DNA from 2 places in the Paenibacillus hunanensis genome. Region 1 is predicted to be linked to the other one. Evidence: riboswitches for the same ligand, from Rfam matches in the RefSeq annotation. Region 1 holds a riboswitch; the other holds the start of a gene.
The links. Region 1 has a riboswitch for S-adenosylmethionine ahead of SK066_RS05075 (methionine ABC transporter ATP-binding protein). Riboswitches for the same ligand answer to the same signal wherever they lie in the genome.

Region 1 (3,597 bases):
TGCATATACGATCTCATCCTTGATTGAGTATACGCACCGAATGGTTAGTGGTTTTGCAGGTTTGACAGCACTATTTTCATTCATCGGTTTTATCTTTTTTAACAAAAATAAAGAATTACGTCTTTATGCGGTACTAACTCTAATCTTTGTCGTATTGCAAGCGATTATGGGCGCATTGGCTGTAGTATTTTCTCAGTCCTCAGCAATCATGGCATTGCACTTCGGCTTCTCCATGATCGCTTTCTCCAGCTCCATGCTGATGGCGTTCACAGCACGCAGATTGCATAAATATCAGCGTACACATACCTACGAGAACCAGCCACCTGTTAGCAAAGGCTTCCGTAACCTGACATGGTTCTCAACCATCTTTACGTATATCGTCGTATACACAGGTGCATTCGTAACGCACACCGATTCACGAGGCGGCTGCTCCGGCTTCCCGCTCTGTAACGGTGCCGTTATCCCTGAGCTATCCGGCGGCGTTGGCGTAGCCTTCCTGCACCGCGCAGCAGCACTTGCACTGGTCATCGTGATCGCCATTCTCGGTCACTACGCCTATCGTCACCACCCAAATAACCCGAGTATCCGTAAAATGGGTATCGTTGCTGTCGTATTCATCCTACTGCAATTCGTAAGCGGCGCAGTTAACATCTTCACCATGGACGTGCCAGAAGTCTACTTCTTCGCAACGATGGCACACACTCTGCTCATCCAGTTCCTGTTCGGTATCCTCTGCTACATGAGCCTCCGAACCTGGCAACTAAGCCGCAAATCATACGCCGAATCCAACGTACACCAACAAAAACCCAACAACCCCGGCGTCCCTGTAACTCGTTAATTTAAAAGAGTATAAATGTAAACGAGCCAATATAATAAGCCTTCTCCAAAGCTGTGCTTCGACGTTCTCATGCGCCGAAGTACAGCTTTTTTACAACTCAACATCTCCATACTCAATCTATCCCCATAGACGATTTTACAATCTAGCAACCTAGTAACTTAACAAACTACCTACTTACCCACTCCCCTCTTATAAAGCTGGTTTGTACACCACCCTACCGCTATTGCATGAGCTCTACCCGCACACGCACAGAACGAAGGGAAGGAAATAAGGGGAAAGGACGATTTTGGAGGGGCGGGAATCTACAGTAAATTCCTAATCCGTAGATTCCCGCGGCTCCACTGAGTCCGTCCCCTTATTCCTTCCCGAAGTGGTTGCTGCCAAACAACCACATGCCCCCTCCGTCTACTCCCCCCAGCTTAATCCCAAAATGAACATTTGCAGAAATTAATGAAAAATCCCCATTTTCCACTTTACAAAGATTGTGAAGTTCAATATACTGAGTAAAGATTTTCATTCGATGTTTTCATATTTTCTTATCGAGAGTGGTGGAGGGACTGGCCCGATGAAGCCCGGCAACCGATTTTGAGAATGGCAGCTTGCCTTTTCAAAATGACATGGTGCTAAATCCTACAAAATGACGGCTGTACAGCAATGGAACAGTCTGTGATTTTGGCAGATGAGAAGGCAATATCTTACGGATAGAGAGCCCTTTTCTGCAGAAAATGGGCTCTTTTTGTGTATAAAAAAGAACCGGCTGAAAATAGATTGAACGAAATCGCATGCAGACCGACAACCGGGAGGAGGACCTCAAGCTTGATTCGTCTTGAACATGTAACCAAAGTTTATGGTAAAGGTAAAAATACAACGCCCGCACTGAGCGATCTGGATCTATCCATTGAAAAAGGTGAGATTTTCGGAGTGATCGGACATTCAGGAGCAGGTAAAAGTACACTAATTCGCTGTATTAATCTGCTAGAACGTCCAACATCAGGTCATATCTGGATCGATGGTGTAGATTTGACTAAGCTGGGCAAGGGAGCATTGCAGACGCGCCGCCGCAAGATCGGCATGATCTTTCAGCATTTTAATCTGCTATCATCGGCAACGGTCTACGATAACATTGCTTTCCCACTTCGTCTGGCTAAGACACCAGAAAAGAACATTCGTACTCGGGTTGATGAATTATTGAAGCTCGTTGGACTGGAAGCACATGCACAGAAATATCCAGCCCAGCTGTCTGGTGGACAAAAGCAGCGTGTCGGTATCGCTCGCGCACTATCGAGTGACCCGGATGTACTGCTCTGTGATGAAGCGACATCTGCGCTTGATCCACAGACTACGGATTCCATCTTGAAGCTGCTGCTTGATATTAATCAGCGCTTCAACCTGACGATTGTACTGATCACACACGAGATGAATGTTATTCAAAGCATTTGTGATCGTGTCGCGGTTATTCATCAGGGTGGCATTGTAGAGCAGGGACCTGTCGCTGAGGTGTTTTTGAAGCCGCAGCATCCGATCACACGTGATTTTATCACTCGTGAATCCAGCCATAGTGAGCTGCTAGATGCTGTGCTTGCTGGGCCACACAGTGAATCATCGCTGGCTGTGAAGATTTCCTTCCTCGGCGATAAGACGTATGAATCCATCATGTCACGTACCGTACGTGAGACTGGCGTAGACTTTGCCATCTTGCAGGGAACGATATCCACACTCAAAAGTGTGCCATACGGTCAATTGATCGTACGCTTTGACGGAGCACCAGCTGCCATCCAGCAGACGCTGGACAAGTTGACGGCAAAAGGTCTGAATGTGGAGGTGATGGAATCATGAGTAATTTTGGTGAACTGGATTTTTCCCAGATTGACTGGAATGAATTTGGTACGGCAACGATTGAAACACTACAAATGATCGGTGCCTCTGGATTGTTTACCCTACTGATCGGATTGCCACTCGGTATCATGCTATTTATGACATCGCGCTCGACTTCGCCGGTGCTCAAAGGTGTGTACTCCGTGATCTCAGTCATTGTGAACATCCTGCGCTCGGTGCCCTTCATCATCCTGATCGTAGCCTTGCTGCCGCTGACGGATCTGCTCGTCGGTACAACGATTGGTGTATTAGGAACCATTCCGCCGCTTGTTATTGCCGCTGCGCCGTTCTTTGCACGACTGGTTGAGACTGCATTGCGTGAAGTTGATCGTGGTGTGATCGAGGCGGCGTATGCGATGGGAGCATCCACCGGACAGGTCATTGGTCGCGTACTGCTACGCGAAGCGATGCCGGGTCTGCTGGCAGGCTTGACGGTAACCGTTGTTGCGCTTGTGTCGAATACCGCAATGGCAGGTATGATAGGGGCTGGCGGCTTAGGTACGCTGGCAATTAACTACGGTTATTATCGCTACGATATGGGCGTTATGCTGGTAGCAGTCGTGCTGATGGTCATTATCGTACAGGCGCTGCAAATGCTGGGTGATCGTCTTGTTATTCATTTTTCACGCCGATAATCCAGTTATCGGGTAGGAATAATGTGTTTATGGAATTATTATCATATATAAAATAGAAGCGAAAAGGGGAACTTACAATGAAAAAATGGTTGCTTGCACTCGTTAGCATTATGCTCGTAGCGGTTGTCGCTGCTTGCGGAAACAAAGCGGATAATTCCAATGCTGCTTCTGGTACAGACAGTAATGGAGCGGTAACACTGCGCGTTGGCGCTACAGCTGTACCGCATGCAGAAATCCTGAACCACCTGA
Region 2 (3,597 bases), 2.8 Mb from region 1:
GCAGGAAGGCAATTTCTTCCGATATTTCTGTACCCTTGGTGATGATCAGCCCTGCGAGTACGTCATTGTGTCCACCCAGATATTTACTCGCACTATGAATAACGATGTCTGCCCCCAGCTCGATCGGACGCTGGAAAAATGGTGTCAGCAACGTATTATCCACAATCGTTAGTAGCTGATGCTGCTTCGCCCAGCCTGTTACCGCAGCGATATCCGTGATCATCATGAGCGGATTGGTCGGCGTTTCAATAAATACGGCACGCGTATTGTCCTGACGTACACGCTCCAGCGCGTCCAGATCATTCGTATCCACATACGAAGCACTTACACCGAACCTCGACATAATGCGCTCCAGCAAACGATACGTACCGCCGTACAGATCAAGCGAGACGATCAGATGATCGCCCTGACCGAACATCGCAAAGATCGTTTGCAGCGCTGCCATACCAGAGCTACAGGCAAAGCCTGCATCGCCCGATTCCAGCTCAGCTACAGATTGCTCCAACACCGCGCGAGTCGGATTCGTCGTCCGAATATAGTCAAAGCCTGTACTTTTACCAAGCTCTGGATGACGGAATGCCGTCGATTGATAAATAGGGAAATTAATAGCTCCTGTTACCGGCTCGTCTACCGATCCGATCTGGGCAAGCCGGCTTTCAATACTAAGCGATGATTCCTGATTCTTTTTGTACGTCATGCGTTACGTCCTCCTCAGATATCCAAATCAACTATCATTTCTAATCATCTCTACCTTATGCAGTATCCAACCCTGAACGCTTGCAGATGATAAACTCTCCATGCTCGTTCTCACATAGCAACCATCCATAATCGTTAGAACAAATATAGTATTCAAAAAAACGACATTCCGCGATTACATGTACCATTTCGTCCAATGTTAAAGCAAGCACATGATGTCGCTCATTATCTTCATCTACGATAAATAGTAGCTTCTGATTCGCCCGCATATCCGAATCGCAGTATTGGCGAACGATATGCTCGATTCCCATATATGACTGATCGTCGTCCGAATGCTGTCTATGCACTACATGTCTCAGTTCAAGCCACCATGCACGAGGTACACCACCCACATACATACTCTCAATGGCTCGAATCACCTCTTCTGTAGCAGGAACTTCATGATCGCGAATATTCCCGGTCAAGCACGCTTCTTCCAGCTCCTGACGCAAACTGCGATGGAGCGAATGCTCTTCGTACGTGTCCATATCAAATCGAATACAGACCTGCCTGAGCTTTTTCCGCTTCCAGATCGTACGGTGTTTCCTGGTAGACGTAATAGTTCAGCCAGTTGGAAAATAGTAGATTGGCATGTGCACGCCATTTGGACGGTGGTGTACGCGTTGGGTCATCGTTTGGAAAATAGTTTTTCGGTACGGCAATATCCATACCTTTAGCAATATCGCGGTCATATTCCCATTTGAGCGACAGCGGATCATATTCCGAGTGCCCCGTAACGAAAATCTGCTTCCCATCCTGCGTAGCTACGATATAGATGCCTGCCTCATCTGATTCAGACAAAATTTCAAGCCCTGGCACATTCTCGATATCCTCGCGGCGCACTTCCGTATGACGGGAATGGGGTGCATAGTACCACTCATCAAACCCACGTAGCAGCGGTACATTGCTCTTATTGAGCGTGTGCGGGAATACGCCGAAGCATTTCTCTGGCAAATCCACCTTTGGAACACCAAAGTGGTGATACAGCCCTGCCTGTGAAGCCCAACAGATATGCATCGTCGACGTCACATTTGTTTTGCTCCAGTCGAAGATTTCCTGAATCTCCTCCCAGTAGTTCACATCCTCGAATTCCATCGTTTCCACCGGTGCGCCTGTGACGATCAGACCATCAAAGCGCAGATGCTTCACTTCAGGGAATGTTTTATAAAAGGTATTCAGGTACTCTGCCGATGTGTTTTTGGAAATGTGCGAGCGAGTATGCAGCAGGTACACATCCACCTGTAGTGGACTGTTACTGAGCAAACGCAGCAGCTGCGTCTCGGTCGTTTCCTTCGTTGGCATCAGGTTGAGCAGAGCGATGCGCAGTGGACGAATGTCCTGCTGGTAGGCACGCGACTCGTCCATTACGAAAATATTTTCTCCGGTCAGAATTTCCTTTGCCGGTAAGCTGTCAGGGATTTTGATTGGCATTGTCATTCACTCCTTATAGATGGTTGGTCATGCAGCGAAAAGCGTGCCCGTATAGTGAAAGGAGGTGCGCAAATACGCAAAAAGACCTTTCTCGATGGAGCTGAGAAAGGTCGTATACGCAAACAAGCTGCGTCTGTATAGCGCCTCTCTCATCTGTCAGCAGATACCAGATACTTCATCGTAGGATGTACCTGTATCTCTGCTAGAATTAGCACCGTACAGTATATGACTGCCGGTTGCCGGGCTTCATAGGGCTAGTCCCTCCGCCTGCTCTTGATAAGATTCGCTGTATTTGATTATGGGGTAAAACAGGAAATACGGAATTACTTATACCATAATTTATACTACTTCCCTACCTATCGTCAAGAGAATGTTCAGCCGATAAAGATGTTATACACGTGTAGATAGGAGCAAATTAGTCAGCAGAATCGCATACAAACACCAAAATTCTTTTTCATTTCATCCACTGTGAGAAAATCACTAATACTAGACTTGAAAGCCTGCTGTCTCCACGGTATACTTAACAAGTATTTGACGTATTTTCATGTTTTTCATAAAACATTGCGTATACGATATCATTCAAAACTGATCATAAAGAGGTGAATTTCAAGATGGAAGGCGACCCGAGGACCAGCTTGCCGCAACGATATACCCAATCACAGGAATGGAACGACAATAGGATACCGGAGGAGCGCGCCATGTTGAAAAGATCATTTTCATATAATAGCGAAGCTTAACAGAAGTGTGTACAATTGCCGTCTCTTTTCCTGCTCATTTTAAAATGAAAAAGGAGTAGAGCATACTATGAAAATTCGGCACGTAAACGCCGGCAATTTCACGCTGGTTGAGGATGTTAACGAAACACTGATTGCACCGGAGGAAGGCTTTTACTGGATTGACGCTGGTCTTGATGATCTGATCCTGCTTCAACCTCTCTTTATGCTACATGATCTGGCGGTTGAGGACATGATGGGCGATGAAGAGCAGCGGCCAAAAATCGAGATTTACGAAAATCACTACTTTATCGTTGTGAACAGTATTCGTTTTGACGATGAAGAGATTTTTTTGCGCGCACTGAACATTTTCCTGGGACGTCATTTTATTATTACGGTGACCAAGCAGAAGATTAGCGAGCTGCGCACGCTTAAGCCGATTTTGTGGGAAGAGGAAGTTAGTCGTCCTGACAAATTCATGTACTTGCTCGTCGATCTGGTGGTCGATAACTACTTTACAGTAGGTGACCGGATTGAGGATCAGATTGAACGGCTTGAGGAAAGTATTCTGATGAGCACGAAAAAATCGCATTTGAACGAAATTATCGGTTTGCGCGGTGAGATTCTGTGGCTCAAGCGTGTACTCGGCCCACAGCGCGAGGTGATCAATACGCTGAACAAAAAGGATCTGCGTCTGATCGATGATCAATTGCAAAAG

Region 2: it holds a riboswitch for S-adenosylmethionine, as region 1 does, so the genes downstream of both, metA (homoserine O-acetyltransferase MetA) here and SK066_RS05075 (methionine ABC transporter ATP-binding protein) in region 1, are expected to answer to the same signal.

Annotation. Positions count from the first base shown of each region.
Region 1 is NZ_CP139194.1:1,279,306-1,282,902, forward strand. It holds gene SK066_RS05070 (COX15/CtaA family protein) at 1-838, shown strand, start outside; SAM riboswitch class I at 1,372-1,524, shown strand; gene SK066_RS05075 (methionine ABC transporter ATP-binding protein) at 1,655-2,674, shown strand; gene SK066_RS05080 (methionine ABC transporter permease) at 2,671-3,348, shown strand; gene SK066_RS05085 (MetQ/NlpA family ABC transporter substrate-binding protein) at 3,426-3,597, shown strand, end outside.
Region 2 is NZ_CP139194.1:4,077,911-4,081,507, forward strand. It holds gene SK066_RS16560 (PLP-dependent transferase) at 1-697, opposite strand, end outside; gene SK066_RS16565 (DUF6756 family protein) at 753-1,223, opposite strand; gene metA (homoserine O-acetyltransferase MetA) at 1,225-2,166, opposite strand; SAM riboswitch class I at 2,313-2,449, opposite strand; gene corA (magnesium/cobalt transporter CorA) at 2,971-3,597, shown strand, end outside.